DNA from 2 places in the Comamonas sp. NLF-1-9 genome. Region 2 is predicted to be linked to the other one. Evidence: predicted binding sites of a transcription regulator. Region 2 holds the regulator's gene; the other holds the start of a gene.
What was found. Region 2 encodes LexA, which represses DNA repair genes until DNA is damaged. Its sites were predicted from a motif close to ACTGTATNNNNATACAGT; they were not measured.
Positions count from the first base shown of each region.

Region 1: the regulator LexA is predicted to act here: its motif matches at 1,573-1,590, upstream of recA (recombinase RecA).

Region 1 is NZ_CP078069.1:2,418,209-2,427,453, forward strand. Features, by position in the region: gene recX (recombination regulator RecX) at 1-312, opposite strand, end outside; gene recA (recombinase RecA) at 435-1,544, opposite strand; gene KUD94_RS11620 (MarR family winged helix-turn-helix transcriptional regulator) at 1,668-2,141, shown strand; gene KUD94_RS11625 (response regulator transcription factor) at 2,240-2,914, shown strand; gene KUD94_RS11630 (hypothetical protein) at 2,920-3,282, opposite strand; gene KUD94_RS11635 (sensor histidine kinase) at 3,492-4,946, shown strand; gene KUD94_RS11640 (SPOR domain-containing protein) at 4,969-5,664, opposite strand; gene KUD94_RS11645 (biotin--[acetyl-CoA-carboxylase] ligase) at 5,668-6,486, opposite strand; gene KUD94_RS11650 (SET domain-containing protein) at 6,483-7,007, opposite strand; gene KUD94_RS11655 (DNA topoisomerase III) at 7,091-9,245, shown strand, end outside.
Region 2 is NZ_CP078069.1:862,584-871,828, reverse strand. Features, by position in the region: gene argA (amino-acid N-acetyltransferase) at 1-408, opposite strand, end outside; gene KUD94_RS04280 (hypothetical protein) at 526-2,286, opposite strand; gene hrpA (ATP-dependent RNA helicase HrpA) at 2,511-6,629, shown strand; gene KUD94_RS04270 (hypothetical protein) at 6,708-6,956, opposite strand; gene lexA (transcriptional repressor LexA) at 7,089-7,763, opposite strand; gene KUD94_RS04260 (asparaginase) at 7,852-8,802, shown strand; gene adk (adenylate kinase) at 8,989-9,245, opposite strand, start outside.

The DNA.
Region 1 (9,245 bases), 1.5 Mb from region 2:
CAGCGCCCGCGCCAGCTCCGTGCCCGCGAGCTGCTCGGCGCTGGCGCGCAGCAGCTCCTCGCTCAAGCCCTTGCTGCGTAGCTCTTGCAGCACGCGCTGGCTGCCCAGCAGCGGCGCGCGCCGGTGCAGCAGCGACTCGGCCACGCGCGCCTCGTCGATGAAACCCTTGGCGGCCAGCGCGTCCAGCAATGCCGGCAGGTCCTCGCCCTCTTGCACATGGCGCGAGAGCTTGGCCATGAGTTCGGCGCGCGAATGCTCGCGCTGGGCAAGCAGGCGCAGCGCGCGGGCCTTGAGCGTAGGGGGAGACTTCATCTATGAAAATAGGAGCTGCTGGCGCTTGTGCAGCAAGGCTTTGAGGCAGATTTGACCAAAACTACAGACCCGCAGGAAGCACCCGCGGGCCTGTACCCGGCGCCGCGCCGCAGCACTGCGGCCTACAGCTCTGCGGCTACCGGCGCGTCCTTGGCCGGCTTGTCGGCCTTGTCGGCTTTGTCGTCCTTCCTGGGCTTGCCCAGCGTCGGCAGCAGGGCGATGCCCAGGCTGGCGCGCACCTTGTTCTCGATCTCGTGGGCGAGGTCAGGGTTCTCGCGCAGGAATTCGCGCGCGTTGTCGCGCCCCTGGCCGATCTTCTCGCCGTTGTAGGCGTACCAGGCGCCGCTTTTTTCCAGAATGCGCGCGTTCACGCCCATGTCGATGATCTCGCCCTCGCGCGAAATGCCCTCGCCGAACAGGATGTCGAACTCGGCCGTCTTGAACGGCGGGCTGACCTTGTTCTTGACCACCTTGACGCGGGTTTCATTGCCTATCGCCTGGTCGCCCTTCTTGAGCGTGCCTATGCGCCGGATGTCCAGGCGCACGCTGGCGTAGAACTTGAGCGCGTTGCCGCCCGTCGTCGTCTCGGGGCTGCCGAACATCACGCCGATCTTCATGCGGATCTGGTTGATGAAGATCACCATGCAGTTGGTCTTCTTGATGGTCGCGGTGAGCTTGCGCAGCGCCTGGCTCATCAGCCGCGCCTGCAGGCCGGGCAGCGAATCGCCCATGTCGCCCTCGATTTCGGCCTTGGGTACCAGGGCGGCGACCGAGTCGACCACGATCAGATCGACCGCGCCCGAGCGCACCAGGCTGTCCACGATCTCGAGCGCCTGCTCGCCGGTGTCGGGCTGGCTGATCAGGATGTCGTTGACGTTGACGCCGAGCTTTTGCGCATAGCTGGTATCGAGCGCGTGCTCGGCGTCGATGAAGGCGCAGGTGCCGCCCTGCTTTTGCATTTCGGCAATCACCTGCAGCGTGAGCGTGGTCTTGCCCGAGCTTTCCGGCCCGTAGATCTCGACCACTCTGCCGCGCGGCAGGCCGCCCACGCCCAGGGCAATGTCCAGGCCGAGCGAGCCGGTGGAGACGACCTGGATGTCCTCGATCGCCTCGCCCTCGCCCAGGCGCATGATGGTGCCCTTGCCAAACTGCTTTTCGATTTGCGCCAGCGCTGCGGCCAGGGCCTTGGCCTTTTCGGCTTGTGCGGGGGTGCTCTTGCTTGCTGTGTCCATGCTGAACTCCTGCTGAAGGACGGTGAATACTGGATGGTTGAACAGTAGTGTAGGGTCGATAAAAGAAATTTCCACAGATAATTGGTCAGTTTGCCTGACAATCAAGCCGTGCCCCAAACCCCCATGCCCGACGAGCGCTGGCGCCAGTCCCATCTGGGCCGGCTGCTCGGGCATGCCGCGCGGCGTTTTGACGCGCGCGTGCTGCAGCTCATGGCGCGTGACGTGCAGGTGCCGCTGGCGCTGTCCAATCTGGCGGCGCGCGACAAGGTGGGCGCGGCGCACGTGCACATCACGCGCCACTTGTCGCTGCGCGGCGACCGCCTGACCGACCTGGCCGAGCGCGCCGGCATGAGCAAGCAGGCCATGGCCACGCTGGTGGCGCAGTGCGAAGCCTGGGGACTGGTCGTGCGTGAGCCCGATCCGCACGACGCGCGCGCGCGCATCGTGCGCTTCACTCCGACCGGCCTGGCCTGGCTCGCGGCCTTTCGCGCCAGCGTGGAGCGCGCGCAAGAGGAATTTCGCGCGGAAGTGGGCGACGAGGTGGCCGCCGTGGTCTTGCTCGGCCTGGAAGCCTATGGCGCGGCGGCGGGGCGCTGAGCCGGCGAGCGCCGGGCTCGCCTAGAATTTGGGCACTCGAAGGCGCTCCAGCGCCCGCCGTGCTGCCCCCAGCATCCCGCACCAGGAGACAGTCCCGCATGCGCATCCTCATCGCCGAAGACGATCAGGTCCTCGCTGACGCCCTCTTGCGCTCGCTGCGCGCGGCCGGCGCCGTGGTCGACCACGTGGCCAACGGCAGCGAAGCCGATGCGGCCCTGATGACCAACCACGAGTTCGACCTGCTGATCCTGGACCTGGGCCTGCCGCGCATGCACGGGCTGGAAGTGCTCAAGCGCCTGCGCGCGCGCTCCTCGCCGCTGCCGGTGCTGATCCTCACCGCCGCCGACAGCGTGGAAGAGCGCGTGCGCGGCCTGGACCTGGGCGCAGACGACTACATGGCCAAGCCGTTTTCGCTGCAGGAGCTCGAGGCGCGCGTGCGTGCGCTCACCCGCCGCAGCCTGGGCACGACCTCCAACGTGCTGCGCCACGGGCCGCTCACCTACGACCAGGTCGGGCGCATGGCCAGCCTGGACGGCGAAGTGGTGGAGCTGTCGGGGCGCGAGCTCGGCGTGCTCGAGGTGTTGCTGCAGCGCGCCGGGCGTCTGGTGTCCAAGGACCAGCTCGTCGAGCACCTGTGCGAGTGGGGCGAGGAGGTCAGCAACAACGCCATCGAGGTCTATGTGCACCGCCTGCGCAAGAAGATAGAGCGCGGGCCGGTGCGCATCGCCACGGTGCGCGGCCTGGGCTACTGCCTGCAGAAGATAGAAAGCTGAGCCGGCTACTTTGCCGGCGGCAGCGGCAGCACGCGCAGCTTGGCGACGTAGGGCTCCACGCGCAGGCTGTCGGCCTTGAGCACGCTCACCTTGTGCAGCGGCGCCAGCTCCAGCGCGCCGTCGGCGTTCTTGCGCACCGCGTACTGCCACAGCGTCAGCGCGCCGCGCTCGGCCAGCGCCTGGCCGATGGCGCCGGCCTCGGCGCGCGGCGCCAGCGCGTCCTCGGGCGGCACGGCGACGATCACCTCGTCGCGCGCGGTGATCAGCTTGAACAGCGCGGGATCGCTCGCACCCGCCATGGTGCTGGCCGAGCCCAACAGCCCGGCGATGGCCAGGCCGGCCAGCCTGGTCCTGGTTTGCTCTCTCATGGTTTCCCCTCTCCTCTTGTGTAGCGGCATGCTAAAGCGCAGGCCGCTTTTTGTGCAGTGCCGTCTGCGGGAAATTTGTGAAAAATTGCAGCGCCGCCCCGGGCCGGCTGTTCGATGGAACTGCACTACCATTGCCCGCCTATGGACCCCAGGCGCCGCCCTTCGCGCATGGACCCGCCCGGGCGGCGCGGGTTGCACCGGCCCGCGCCATGAAGCGCGCCGAGCAGCGTTCGCTCTTTGGCGAGATCCTGGACTGGATGCTCACCCCGCTGCTGCTGCTGTGGCCCATCAGCCTGGCGCTGACCTGGTTCGTCGCTCAGGACCTGGCCAACAAACCCTTTGACCGCACGCTGGAATACAACGCCTACGCGCTGGCCGAGCTGCTCACCGTGCAGGACGGCCTGGTGCGCGTGAACCTGGCCAACACCGACGCCGGCGTGCTGCGCGCCGACGAATCCGACGTGGTCTACTTTCAGGTGCGCGCGCCCAGCGGCGCGGTGCTCGCCGGTGAACGCGATCTGCCCGAGCCGCCGGCCGACGCCCTGGTGGCCGCCGACGAGGTGCAACTGCGCGACGACGAGCTGCGCGGCGCCGACGTGCGCGTGGCCTACATCTGGGTGCACCTGCCCCGGGCGGGATTTCGCCCCGCGCTGGTGCAAGTGGCCGAAACGCGCTCCAAACGCAGCGTGCTGGCGACCGAAATCATCAAGGGCGTGCTGCTGCCCCAGCTCTTCGTGCTGCCGCTGGCGCTGCTGCTGGTATGGCTGGCGCTCACGCGCGGCATCAAGCCGCTGCACCAGCTCGAAGACCGTATCCGCCGGCGCAAACCCGGTGACCTCTCGCCGCTGGACAACAAGGCGGTGCCGCTGGAGGTGGCGCCGCTGGTCGATTCGGTCAACGACTTGCTCGAGCGCCTGCATGAATCGGTAGCCACGCAAAAGCGCTTCCTGGCCGACGCCGCGCACCAGCTCAAGACGCCACTTGCCGGGCTGCGCATGCAGGCCGACCTGGCCCAGAGGCGCGACACCAGCGCCGAAGAGCTCAAGAAGTCGCTGCTGCAGATAGGCCGCGCCTCGGTGCGCGCCACGCACGCGGTCAACCAGTTGCTGGCGCTGGCACGCGCCGAGGGCGGCGCCAGCACGCTGCAGCGCCAGCGCCTGAACCTGGCGCAACTGGTGATCGACGTGGTGCACGACAGCGTGCCGCGGGCGCTGGCCAAGCACATCGACCTGGGCTACGACGGCGCGCCGCCCGAGGCCCCGGGCGTGTGGATGGAGGGCAACGCCACGCTGCTGTCCGAGCTGGTGCGCAATCTCTTGGACAACGCCATCAACTACACGCCCTCGAGCGACGCCAGCCCCGGCGTGGTCACGGCGCGCGTGGTGACCGACCCCTTTGGCCAGGTGCTGCTGCTGCAGGTGGAAAACTCCGGGCCGGGCATTGCCGAAGAGGAGCGCGACCTGATCTTCCAGCCGTTTTACCGCTCGCTCGGGCACGAAGCCGACGGCTCGGGCCTGGGCCTGTCCATCGTGCGCGAGATTGCGCGCCAGCACCGCGCCAGCGTGCAACTGGACCAGCCCCATCCGGGCAGCGCCCAGCCGGGCACGCGCTTCACGGTGCGCTTTGCGCCGCTGGCCCAGCCGCGCGGATTGCCCATCGCGTGAAGGCTGGCGGCCGCCGGCCTGCTCAGGAACAGGCCTGCAGCGGGGTGTCGTCCCAACGCAGGGCCAGCGCATCGAGCTGGGCGCGCAGCCCGGCGGTCGCTGCGGGCAGCACCAGGGTGTAGCGCGGCTGGGCGGCACGCTCCTGCACCACGCGGGCGGTGCGCACGCCGCGCGCCACCAGGTCGGCCAGCCCCTGCTGCGCCGCCTCTTCGCTGGCAAAGCGCCCGAGCGACAGACCCGGCTCCAGGGCCGGCCCGGGGCGGTCGAAGGCGAGCTTGAGCGCGCGCAGCTCGGCGCGCTTTCTGGCCAGCGCTTCTTCGTCGGCAAAGCGCCCCATGTAGACCATCCAGCGCGCCGGCACCTCGCTCGGCTCCAGCGTCCAGCTGCCCGCGGGCAGGCTGGCCAGGGCGCTGCGCAGGCCTTTCGCGCGCTCCTCGTTCAGGGGGCCGGCTTGCAGGCAGGCCGCGGGCTCGGCCGCAGCCTGTGCGAGCGCGGCTGCGGCGGGCGGCGTGTCGGCCGGGGCGTGGGCCGCAGGGGGCGCTGGCCTGGGCCTGGCGGGCGGCAGCAGCTCCAGGTTCTGCGGCGCAATCTGGCGCTGCAGGCGCTCGGGTTCGGCCTCGCCGTGCGGTGCCAGGCCCCAGGGCTGCAGCTGGCCGCTGCTCCAGGCGTAATAGCCCAGATTGGCCAGCAGCAGCACGAGCACGGCCAGGCGCAGCATGGCTCAGGCTCCGGCGCCGCAGCTGCGCGCGGGGCGCACGCTTACTTCAGAGCTGGTAATGCGCTGCAGCCCGCCCGCCGTGGACAACTGCAGCGCGCCGTCGTCCTGCACGCCGCAGGCCGTGCCCTGCACGCCGTTGCTCAGCTGCACCATCCGGCCCTTGAGGTAGTCGCGCCGCGCAAAGCGCGGCTGGAAAGGGGCGAAGCCGCTCTCTGCAAAGCCCAGCAGCGTGCGCACCACCGGCAGCGCGCAGCGCAGCAGCGCGGCAGGGCCGTCCAGGCGCGCATCCACGTCCTGCAGGCAGGCCGCGGGCGTGCGCAATCCCTGCGCCGGGGGCGGCTGCAGATTGATGCCCATGCCGACGATCACGCAGCGCCGTCCGCTGCCGTCGGCCATCTCGGCGGTTTCGATCAGGATGCCGGCAAGCTTGCGCCCGTCGTCCAGCCACAGGTCGTTGGGCCATTTGAGCTGGATGCGTGCCTGCCCGCTGCCGGCCGCCGGCCATTGCGGCTGCAGGCTCTCGGCCAGCGCCACGCCCACGGCCAGCGACAGGCCCGACCAGTCGCGCGGCGCATAGGGCAGGCCGATGGAGACGGCCAGCACGTCGCCCGCCGCGCTGTACCAGCTACGCCCCTGGCGCCCGCGCCCGGCGGTTTGTTCCTCGGCGATCAGCACGGTGGGCGCAAGCGCCCCCCTGCGCGCGCGGCGCAGCAGCTCGGTGTTGCTTGAATCAATGGTGGGCGCCACTTCGATCACCAGCGCCGGCAGCAGCGGCGCAAGCTGCGCGCGCAGCAGCGCCAGCGGCCAGTCGCCCGCGCTCATGCGCGCCGGCTCCCGGAAGCGGGCTGCAGCGGGCGCCAGCCGCGCTTGGGCGCGAGCATGGTGCCGCGGCAGTGCGGGCTGCCGCAGCGGCAGGCGTATTGCGCCTTGAGCTTGCTGGTGTAGCGCTCCTCGATGATCAGGCCGTAGTCGTAATTGAGTTCTTCGCCGGCGGCAATGTCGCGCAGCGCGGTGATGAAGATGCGGCCCTCCTGCTCGTCGGCCCAGCAGTTGGGCGCGCAGCTGTGGTTGATCCAGCGCGCGGCGTTGCCGCCGACATTGGCGTCGATCACGTGGTCTTCATCGACGTGGAAGTAGAAGGTGTGGTTGGGCTCGTTCGGGTCGTGCGGGTGGCGCCGCTGCGCTTCGTCCCAGGAGATCACCTCGCCCAGGTATTCGATGATGAGCTCGCCCTCGGCGATGTCTTGCAGCGCAAACACCCCCTTGCCGTGCACGCCCGAGCGGCGCACCTGGATGCGTCGCCCGCGCGGGGCCTGGGGACCGGGGGAGGATGGCTGGGACAAAATGTCTGCTACCTTGTATGCATACACACCTGCGCGCGCGTGCGCGCAGGGCCACACATTGTAGAAGTGCTGCACAAGACACCATGAGCAAACAACTGGTCATTGCGGAAAAACCCTCGGTCGCGCAGGACATCGTGCGCGCCCTCACCGCCACTACAGGCAAGTTCGACAAGCACGAGGACCATTTCGAGAACGAACGCTACGTCGTCACCAGCGCCGTCGGCCATCTGGTGGAGATTCAGGCGCCGGAAGAATTCGACGTCAAGCGCGGCAAATGGAGCTTTGCCCATCTGCCGGTGATTCCGCCGCGCTTTGACTTGAAGCCGGTGGACAAGACCAAGTCGCGCCTGGCGGCGGTGGTGCGGCTGGCCAAGCGCAAGGACGTGGCAGAACTCATCAACGCCTGCGACGCGGGGCGCGAGGGCGAGCTTATCTTTCGCCTGATCGAGCAGTACGCCGGCGGCGCCAAGGGCACGTTGGGCAAGCCGATTCGCCGCCTGTGGCTGCAGAGCATGACGCCGCAGGCGATTCGCGACGGCTTCGAGCGCCTGCGCAGCGCGCAGCAGATGCAAGGACTGGCCGACGCTGCGAGGAGCCGCTCCGAGGCCGACTGGCTGGTGGGCATCAACGGCACGCGCGCGATGACCGCGTTCAACTCGCAGGGCGGCGGGTTCTTTCTGACCACCGTCGGGCGGGTGCAGACGCCCACGCTCTCGCTCGTCGTCGAGCGCGAGGAAAAGATCCGCGCCTTTGAAAGCCGCGGCTATTGGGAGGTGCACGCCAGCTTTGCCGCGCAGGCGGGCGAATACCTGGGCAAGTGGTTCGACCCGGCCTTCAAGAAGGGCGACGACCCCGAAGCCCGCGCCGAGCGCCTGTGGGACGAGGCCCAGGCCCGCGCCATTGCCGAGGCGGTGCGCGGCCAGGCCGCCACGGTGACCGAGGAGGCCAAGCCCACCACCCAGGCCAGCCCGCTGCTGTTTGACCTGACCAGCCTGCAGCGCGAGGCCAATGGGCGCTTCGGCTTTTCCGCCAAGACCACGCTGGCGCTGGCCCAGGCCTTGTATGAAAGGCACAAGGCGCTGACCTACCCGCGTACCGATTCGCGCCACCTGCCCGAGGACTACCTGGGCACCGCGCGCCAGACGCTGGAGGTCCTGGCTGCCAGCACCCTGGGCCACCTGGCCCCGTTTGCGCGCCAGGCGCTGGAGCAGGGCTATCTGCGCCCCAGCCGCCGGGTGTTTGACAACAGCAAGATCAGCGACCACTTCGCCATCATCCCGACCACGCAGGCGCCGCACGGCCTGTCCGAGGCCGAGCAAAAGCTCTACGACCTGGTAGTGCGCCGCTTTCTGGCGGTGTTCTTCCCGAGCGCGGAATTCCAGGTCACCACGCGCATCTCGCAAATCGCCGAGCACCACTTCAAGACCGAGGGCAAGGTGCTGGTCAAGCCCGGCTGGCTTGCGATCTACGGCAAGGAAGCCGCCGTGGATGCAGAAGGCGGCAAGGACGGCGACAAGGGCCAGCCGCTCGTTGCGGTGCAAGCGGGCGAGCGTCCGCCGGCCGTCCAGGTCGAGGCCAAGGGCCTGAAAACCAAGCCGCCGGCGCGCTACTCCGAAGCCACGCTGCTGGGCGCGATGGAGAGCGCGGGCAAGCAGATCGACGACGACGAACTGCGCGAGGCCATGCAGGAAAAAGGCCTGGGCACGCCGGCCACGCGCGCGGCCATCATCGAAGGCTTGCTCACCGAAAAATACATGCTGCGCGAAGGCCGCGAGCTGATTCCCACGGCCAAGGCCTTCCAGCTCATGACGCTGCTGCGCGGGCTGGAAGTGAACGAGCTGTGCAAGCCCGAGCTCACCGGCGAGTGGGAATACAAGCTCGCGCAGATGGAAAAAGGCCAGCTCTCGCGCGCCGCCTTCATGCAGCAGATTGCCGAGATGACCGAGCGCATGGTCAAAAAGGCCAAGGAATACGACCGCGACACCATCCCCGGCAACTACGCCACCCTGGCCGCGCCCTGCCCCAATTGCGCCGGCGTGGTGAAGGAAAACTACCGCCGCTACGCCTGCACCGGCAAGGACGGCGGGGAGGGCTGCGGTTTCTCGTTTGGCAAATCCCCGGGCGGTCGCACCTTCGAGGTCGCCGAGGCCGAAGAGCTGCTGCTGCACCGGCGCATCGGGCCGCTCACCGGCTTTCGCTCCAAGGCCGGCTGGCCCTTCACCGCCGAGATCGCCATCG
Region 2 (9,245 bases):
GGCGGTGAGAAAATTGCCCGAGATCACGCGCACGCGCGCGTCGGCCATCGGCGTGTTGGGCAGGCCCTGGCTGAAAGCGGCCTCGATCTCGTAGCGCAACTGGCCCGCAGCCTCTTGCGCGCAATCGAGCGCGATCGGGTCGGTCACGCGCACGCCGCGGTGGTGGCGCGGGGTGTGGCCTTTCAGGCGCAGCTGCTCGCTCACCTGGGGGCGAAAGCCGTGCACCAGCACGATCTTCACGCTCATGGCCTGGATCAGCGCCAGGTCTTGCACGATGTTCTGCAGCTTGCCGGCGGCCACCGCCTCGCCGGTCAGACCGACGACGAAGGTCTGGTGGCGGAACTTGTGGATATAGGGCGCGACCGAGCGAAACCAGGGGACGAAGGTGAAATTGAAGACGGTGGACATTGCGTGCGCGGTGGTTGAATGACGCCGGCAAGCCGGCCGCCCGGGGGCGGGCTGCAGTGTAGCGGCTGGCCTGCGGCCCGGGCTGGGTCCGCCAGCGCCGGGCCGCGTCACGCGGCGCTAGTGGGCGAGGTACCAGTCGTAACCGAGGGCGCCGCCAAACCACCAGTTGAACTTGCGCGGCGGGCTCAGGCGCCACTCCGGCAGCGTGGGCGTGCTGCGGTGCCAGTAGTCCAGGGTGAAGCGGCAGGTCTGCAGCAACTGCTCGGCCACCTGCTGCACCGAGGCGGCGCCGCCCTGGCCAAGCTGGCGCTGCGCCCAGGCGGCGCGCGCCGTCATTGCGCCGACGTCGCAGGCGTGCTCCATGTCGCCCCAGCCGCGCTGGCCATCCTCGTAGCGGCTGCCCACGCCGGCCATGTACCAGGTCATCTTCAGGCCATTGAGCTCGCGGTGTTCTATCCCGCCGTCGTACAGCGCATGGTCGCGCACGTAGTTGCCCATGCCGGCCATCCAGCGCAAGGCATCGGGGTCTTCGGAGGCCAGGTAGTACTCCATCATCGCGTCCGACAGCAGCGCGCCCATCCAGGGCGAGCACATCAGGCGCTCGTCGCCGTCATCGCCCTCGTGCTGGCGCACCGTGTGCAGCGGGCACTGGGCCTCGTTGCGCGACATGCGCACCGTCAGCGCCGCCAGCGCCTGGGCGCGCGCGCCCTGCACCGCGTCGCCCGTGAGCGCGTAGGCGGCGAGCGCGGCGCGCAGCGCATAGGCCTGGTGGCGCTCGGTCCAGAAGTTCTGCGTTGGGGTATAGCTGACGCGCCATTGGGCGATGCCGGCCTGGCCTATGCGCTGTATCGGCGCCGCCAGCGCCGCGTCGCCGGTCAGCCACAAATCGGTCAGCAGCGAGGCGCCATAGCTGTACTTGAGATCGTTTTCACCCTTGAGCGTGAAGATGCCGCCGGCGTCGATGCGGCTTGCATACCACTGCGCGGCGCGGTGGGCGTGGCGCAGCCAGCGCAGCTCTCCGGTGCGGATGTACAGGCCGAACAGCGTCATCGCGCGGTCAAACAGCCAGGGCTCGGCGTCGCGGGCATAGGCAATCTGCGCCGACGCCGGCACGCTGGGCGCCAGCCGATTGACTGCGGTATCGCCATAGCCTTGCATGGCCGTATCCCACCAGGCGAGCGCCGGGTTTTGCCCCGCGGGCAGCGCCGGTCCGCGCAGCAAGGCCTGGCCCAGCCAGGCGGGAGGCAGCGTCGCATAGACGGCTGGTTCGCGGATATCGTCCGCGGCCGGGTATTCGTCGGGGTCGGGCCCGTCGGCTATGCGCGTCCACAGTGCGGACGGGGCCGGCAGCGGGCCCGCCAGGCTGCGCGTGCGCGGCGCGCCCCAATGCACCTTGATGGCGGCGGGGGCGTTGTCGGCAAAGCGGTACTCGATGTAGATCAGGGCCGCGCGAATCGAGCCGGCGCCCGCCGCCGCGCCCAGGCTGCGCCAGGGCGCGAGCACCTGCACCGCAGAGGGAATTTCTCCGCCCTGGACGTCGCTCACCCGGATCTGCGCGGGGTCGCTCACGAAACCGCGCGGAAACGGCAGCCCGAAGGCGAGCAGCACCGTGCTACCGGCGCGCACCGTGGCGCCTGGGTGCAGCTGGACATCGACCGCGCCCTGTGCTGCGGGCGGCACGAACAGATCTGCGCTGGGCGGGATGGGTGTCGGTGTCGGTGTCGGTGTTGGCGTTGGCGTGGGCGTGGGCGTGGGCGTGGGCGTGGGAGCCGGCGCCGGCGCCGGGCTTGGAGCGGGCGGCTCCGCCGAAGAGCCTCCGCCGCAGCCGCCGACGAGCGCCGCGGCCAGCATGAGCGCGAGCCACAGGTGTTTGTGCATCTTGTCCTCCCTCATTGCATTGGTGCCCCCTGCGCACGGCGCTGGCGCCGGGCGGGCCGCGGCATCATAGGCAAGAGGGGTGCGCCGGCGGGCGTCAAGGTGTTACAGCGTCGCATTTGCGCTCCCGCAGGGCGGGCGCCGACGGGCTCGGGGTGCTGCGCCGGTCCCGGGCGCGCGCAGAGTGCCGGCGCTGCGGCGCAGGGCTTGGGATAATCGGGTGCTTCATGGCGCCAGATATCCGCTTTCCCGAATCCCTTCCCGTCTCTGCCCGCCGCGAGGACATCATGGAGGCGATGCGCGAGCACCAGGTCGTCATCGTCTGCGGCGAAACCGGCTCCGGCAAGACCACGCAACTGCCCAAGATGGCTCTCGCCCTCGGGCGCGGGCGCTGCAATGCGCCCGAGGGGCGGCCGGGCCGCCTGATAGGCCACACGCAGCCGCGGCGCATCGCAGCCAGCAGCGTGGCCAAGCGCATCGCCCAGGAGCTGAACACCCCGCTGGGCGAGGTGGTGGGCTACAAGGTGCGCTTTGCCGACACGCTGCACAAGGGCGCCTCGATCAAGCTGATGACCGACGGCATCCTGCTGGCCGAGACCCAGGGCGACCCGCTGCTCAAGGCGTACGACACGCTGATCATCGACGAGGCGCACGAACGCAGCCTGAACATCGATTTTCTGCTCGGCTACCTCAAGCAGATCCTGCCGCGCCGCCCCGATCTGAAGGTGGTGGTGACCTCGGCCACCATCGATGCCGAGCGGTTTGCGCGCCACTTTGCCAGCCCCGCCGGAGAGCCCGCGCCGGTCATCATGGTGTCGGGGCGCACCTGGCCGGTGGAGCTGCGCTGGCGCCCCTGGGAGGAGAAGAAGGACTACGACCTGAACGACGCGATTGCCGACGCGGTCGATGAACTCTGGGGCGGGGCGGGCGCCGGGCGCGGCGGCGACATCCTGGTGTTTCTGCCCGGCGAGCGCGAGATCCGCGAGGCGGCCGACCATCTGAAAAAGCATTTGCAACACCAGCCGCTGCTGCGCAGCGCCGAGGTCTTGCCGCTCTTTTCGCGCCTGTCGCAGGCCGAGCAGGAGCGCATCTTCGAGCACCACGGCGCGCGCCGCATCGTACTGGCGACCAACGTGGCCGAAACCTCGCTCACGGTGCCCGGCATCAAATACGTGATTGACGCAGGTATGGCGCGCGTCAAGCGCTATTCTTTCAGAAGCAAGGTAGAGCAACTGCTGGTCGAGCCCATCAGCCAGGCGGCGGCCAACCAGCGCGCCGGGCGCTGCGGGCGCGTGGCCAATGGCATTTGCATCCGGCTGTACGGCGAAGAGGATTTCGCGCAGCGCGAGCGCTTCACCGACCCCGAAATCCTGCGCTCGTCGCTGGCCGGTGTAATCCTGCGCATGAAGTCGCTCGGCCTTGGCGACGTGGTCAATTTCCCCTTTCTCGAAGCGCCCTCGGGCCGGGCGATCGCCGACGGCTACCAGCTCTTGCAAGAGCTGGGCGCGGTCGACGAGCAGGGCGCGCTGCAGCCCATGGGGCGCGAGCTCGCCCGCCTGCCGCTGGACCCGCGCGTGGGCCGCATGATCGTGGAGGCGCGCGGCCGGGGCGCGCTCGCCGAGGTGCTGGTGATTGCCGCCGCGCTGTCGGTGCAGGACGTGCGCGACCGCCCGCTGGAGGCCCAGGCTCAGGCGGACCAGGCGCACGCCAAGTTCGACGACGAAAAGAGCGAGTTCAGCGGCTACGTGCGCCTGTGGAACTGGCTGCACGACGCGCGCGGGGGCAAGCTGGTGGCGCAGTCGCGCCGGGAGATGGCGGCTGCGGGGCAGACTGCGGCGGCGCATGCGCGCAGCCAGGCGTTTTTGCCGGTGGAAAAGCGCGGTTTGCCCCCATCCCAACCTTCCCCCAGAGGGGGAAGGAGCGCAGACCAGAGCAGCGGAAGTTCGCTCCCTCCCCCTCTGGGGGAGGGCAGGGGTGGGGGCGGACGCCCCCCGGACAACGAATCTTCCGCCAAGGGCGCTCAAGCCATCTCCCCGCCAGGCGACACCCACAAGCTGAGCAACCGCCAATGGGAGCAGCTGCTGCGCAGGAACTACCTGAACCTGCGCCGGGTGCGCGAGTGGCGCGACATCCACAGCCAGTTGCTCACCGTGGTGCGCGAGCAACGCTGGGCGCTCAACACCGAGCCTGCGGGCTATGAGGCAGTGCATTTGTCCATGCTCGCGGGGCTGCTGGGCAACATCGGCTTCAAGGGCGAAGACGCGGACGCCTGGCTGGGCGCGCACGGCATCCGGTTTTATCCGCACCCGGGCGCGCACCTGTCCAAAAAACCGGGGCGCTGGATCGTTGCGGCCGAGCAGGTGCAGACCTCGCGCCTGTACGGGCGCGGCATTGCCGCGATCGAGCCGCAGTGGCTGGAGGAGGTGGGCGCGCACCTTTTGAAGAAGCAGCTGCTGGAGCCGCACTGGAGCAAGAAGCAGGCGGACGTGATCGCGCTCGAGCGCGCCACGCTCTACGGTCTGGTGGTCTACAACCACCGGGCCGTGAGCTATGGCCGCGTGGACCCGCACGAGGCGCGCCAGCTCTTCATCCGCCGCGCGCTGGTCGAGGGCGAATGGGACAGCGACTGGCCCTTTCTCGCCGCCAACCGCAAGGCGGTGCACAAGGTGCAAGAGCTCGAGCACAAGAGCCGCCGCCAAGACGTGCTGGTGGACGACGAGCTGATCTACGCCTTCTACGACCAGGCGATTCCCGAAGGCATCTACAGCGGCGCGACCTTCGACAAATGGTTTCGCCAGGCGGTCAAGGCCGAGCCGCAGCTGTTGCGCATCACGCGCGAAGAGCTGATGCGCCACGAGGCCGCGGGCATCACCACCGAGCGCTTCCCCAAACTCGTGCGCCTGGGCGGCGTGGACTGCGCCGCCAGCTACCTGCACGCTCCCGGCGACGCGCGCGACGGCGTGACGCTGACGCTGCCGCTGTTTGCCCTGAACCAGGCGAGCGAAGAGGACGCGCAGTGGCTGGTGCCGGGCATGCTCAAGGACAAGATCCAGGCACTGCTCAAAAGCCTGCCCCAGCGCCCGCGCAGCCGCTTCGTGCCGCTGGCGGAAAACGCCCGGCGCCTGGCCGATCTGCTGCTCTCGCGCGGCGGGCGCGAGCAAGGCGGTTTGCTGGACGTGCTGCTCAAGCAGGCGCGCGAGGAAACCGGGCTGGACATCAAGCTCGCCGACTTCAAGCTCGACATGCTCAGCCCGCACTTGTTCATGAACTTTCGCGTGGTGGACGAGCACGGCCGCCAGCTCGGGCAAGGCCGGCAACTGGCCACGCTCAAGGCGCAGTGGGGCGGCCAGGCGCGCGGGGCGTTTCAGGCGCTTGCTTCATTGAAGATAGCTGCTGGCGCAGATTCCAAGCCGGTTTCAGGCACTAAACCATATGAAATCGTTGCCAATCAAGCGCCAGCAGCTCCTGAAAATGAGAAACCCGCGCCCGGACAGGCCGATGCGCTCTACACCGCATGGACCTTTGGCGAGCTGCCCGAGCTGCTGGAAATCCAGCGCGGCAACCAGAGTCTGGTCGGCTTTCCGGCCTTGATCGACCGTGGCGAGGGCGTGGGCATCGAAGTGTTCGACGAGCCCGAGCTGGCAGCCGCGCGCCACCTGGTGGGCCTGCGGCGCCTGGTGGCGCTGCAGATCAGGGACGCGCTCAAATACCTGGCCAAAAACATCCCCGACCTGCAGCGCATGGCCGTGGCCTACATGCCGCTGGGCACGCAGGAGGAGCTGCAAAAGCAGATCATCGACCTGGCGCTTGAGCGCGCCTTCCTGCAGCCGCCGCTGCCGGTGAACGCGCAGGAATTTGCCCAGCGCATCCAGGAAGGGCGCGCGCGCCTGACCCTGATTGCCAACGAAGTGGCGCGCCTGTGCGCCGCCATCCTGCAAGAGTACGCACTGGCCCAGCGCAAGATCAAGGAAACGCGCAACGCCCCGCTGGCCACGCAAGACACAGGCCGGCAACTGCAGATCCTGATGAACAAGAACTTCCTGCTCGACACCCCCTGGGCGCAATTGCAGCACTACCCGCGCTATCTCAAGGCCATCGTGCTGCGCCTGGACAAGCTGCGCGCCGACCCCGCGCGCGACGAAGCCAGGACGCGCGAGCTGCAACCGCTGGAGCAGCGCTACTGGCGCCTGTTTGCCGAACGCAAGGGCCAGGAAGACGCGCGCATGCAGGAATACCGCTGGATGCTGCAAGAGCTGCGCGTGGGCTTTTTTGCGCAAGAGCTGCGCACCCCTTACCCCGCAAGCAGCAAGCGTCTGGACAAGATCTGGGCCCAGTTGCAACTCTGATGCAGCGGCGCCGGCTGGCCTGCGGCTGCCTTGGTGGGCCTCTTGCCGCGTTGCGCCCAGGCCCGCGACTGCCGCACCTCAGCCCAGCGCCAGGCGATTGAGTTCGGCGCAGACATCGGCCAGCCGGCCCGAAGCCATCAGCCGGCAGGAACCATCGTCCGCATGCCGCAGCACCAGGCGCAGCGGCCGGTGCGCCGAGGGCCGCGCCGGCACAGGGGCGGGTGCAGCGGGGCGCTGGCGCGCGACTGGCCGCAGCGCGAGCACCTTGCCGTGCGGGGCCGGGGAAAAAAGAGGCAGCGGGCGCTGACCGGACTGAACAAGCTGCATGTGAGACTCCACAGGGTTTGAACACAGGCAGGATTGCCACAGGAAAAGCACGCCCCAGGGTTGACCGAGCGCGCTGGCGCATGCAGCGTGCCCGGCCAGACGCCCGCCACCCGGGGCCGTGCCGGCCATGCCCTACATCAGCATGGTGTTGCGTATCAAGCCGACCGCCAGGCCTTCGATCTCGAATGGCTCGCCGGGGTGCACCCGGATCACCGGGTAGTCGGGGTTTTCCGGCAACAGCTCGATCTGGCCGCCGCTACGGCGCAGGCGTTTGACGGTGACCTCGTCGCCCAGGCGCGCGACCACGATCTGGCCGCTGCGCGCCTCGTGCGTGGCCTGCACCGCGAGCAGGTCGCCATCCATGATGCCGGCGTCGCGCATGGACATGCCACGCACCTTGAGCAGATAGTCCGGCTTGTGCGCGAACAGCGAGCCTTCTATGGTGTAGCTTTGGTCGACGTGCTCCTGCGCGAGAATCGGCGAACCGGCGGCCACGCGGCCGATGAGCGGCAGCGTGAGCTGGGCCAGCCCCGCCATCGGCAGGCCGAGCTGCACGCCGCGCTCGGCATGGATCTGGCGCAGCGCGCTGGCGCGCAGGCGTATGCCGCGCGAGGTACCGCTGAGCAGCTCGATCACGCCCTTGCGCGCGAGCGCCTTCAAGTGCTCTTCCGCCGCGTTGGCCGACTTGAAGCCCAGCTGCTGCGCGATCTCGGCGCGCGTGGGCGGCGCGCCGGTCTGGGCGATGGCGCGCTCTACCAGTTCCAGGATCTGCTGCTGGCGGCCGGTGAGTTTGGGCTGGTCGGTCATGAAATGCTCCGGATGGGCTACAGGTCAGTGACTGTGTATCGATACAGTAGCTGTATTTTTCGACAGTTTTGAGAAAGTTGCAAGCACCATGGACAAAAAGATCGTCATCCTCGGCACCGGCGGCACCATTGCCGGCACCGGCGCGGCCGGTGGCCATGCCTACCTGGCCGCGCAACTGGGCGTAGACGCGCTGGTGCAGGCGGTGCCGGGCCTGCAGCAGGCCGCCGGCATGGCGCTGCAAGCCGAGCAGCTCGCGCAGATCGACAGCAAGGACATGGACCACGCCACCTGGCTGCGCCTTGCGCGGCGCTGCGCCGAGCTGCTGGCCGACGCGCAGGTGGCCGGCATCGTCGTCACGCACGGCACGGACACGCTGGAAGAGAGCGCCTGGCTGCTGCACGAGCTGCTGCCCGCGGACAAGCCCGTGGTGTTGACCTGCGCGATGCGCCCGGCCACCGCGCTGCTGTCCGACGGCCCGCAGAACCTGCTGGACGCGGTGTTGCTGGCCGCGCACCCGCAGGCGCGCGGCGTGCTGGTGTCCGCGCTCGGCACGGTGCACGGCGCCCGCGCGGTGAGCAAGCTGCATCCGCAGCGGCTCGACGCGTTTGCCTCGCTGGGCAGCGGCCCGCTCGGCTGGGTGGAGGCCGGGCAGTTGCGCTGGGCGCACGGTGCGGCGCCCGCGGCCGGCGCACCGCGCCACGGCGCCTTGCTGCAATCGCGCGCCTTCAATCAAGCGCCCTGGCCGCGGGTGGAGATCGCCCTGAGCCACGCCGGGGCCGACGGCGCGCTGATCGACTGGATGGTGGCCGGCGGGGTACGCGGCATCGTCGTCGCCGCGACCGGCAACGGCACGCTGCATCAGGCGCTGCAGCCGGCGCTCGCGCGTGCGGTGGATGCCGGGGTGCAGGTGCGCATTGCCTCGCGCTGCCCGCTCGGGCACATGGCGGCGATCGCGGGCCGGCCCTGGCGCGACGCCGAGGGCCTGAGCCCGGTCAAGGCGCGCATCAGCCTGATGCTCGACTTGATGCAGCAAGCCTGAGCGCGCAGCCTGCGCGCCGGCGCCTCAGAGCTTGCGAGGAAATTGTCCGTGCCCGAAAGGCGCGTCAAAACGCCGCCCATCGAGATGCAAAACGCAGTCATGGCTGGGGCCATGGCGAGTATTTGCAACCAAGAGTGGTGGTGTTTTGGCGTGCAGAGCGGGCATGGGGGATTGCCTCTCAAGCTCTCAGTGGCTCAGCGCCTCGAGCGCGCGCGCGGTGATCTCGTCGACGCCGCCCAGGCCGTTGATGGCGCGGTACTTGGGCGCGTTGGCCGGGTCGGCGCTGGCCCAGTTGCGGTAGTAGTCCACCAGCGGGCGCGTCTGGTCGCTGTAGACCTGCAGGCGCTTCTTGACGGTTTCTTCCTTGTCGTCCTCGCGCTGCACCAGCGCTTCGCCCGTCACGTCGTCCTTGCCGGCGACCTTGGGCGGGTTGAACTTCACGT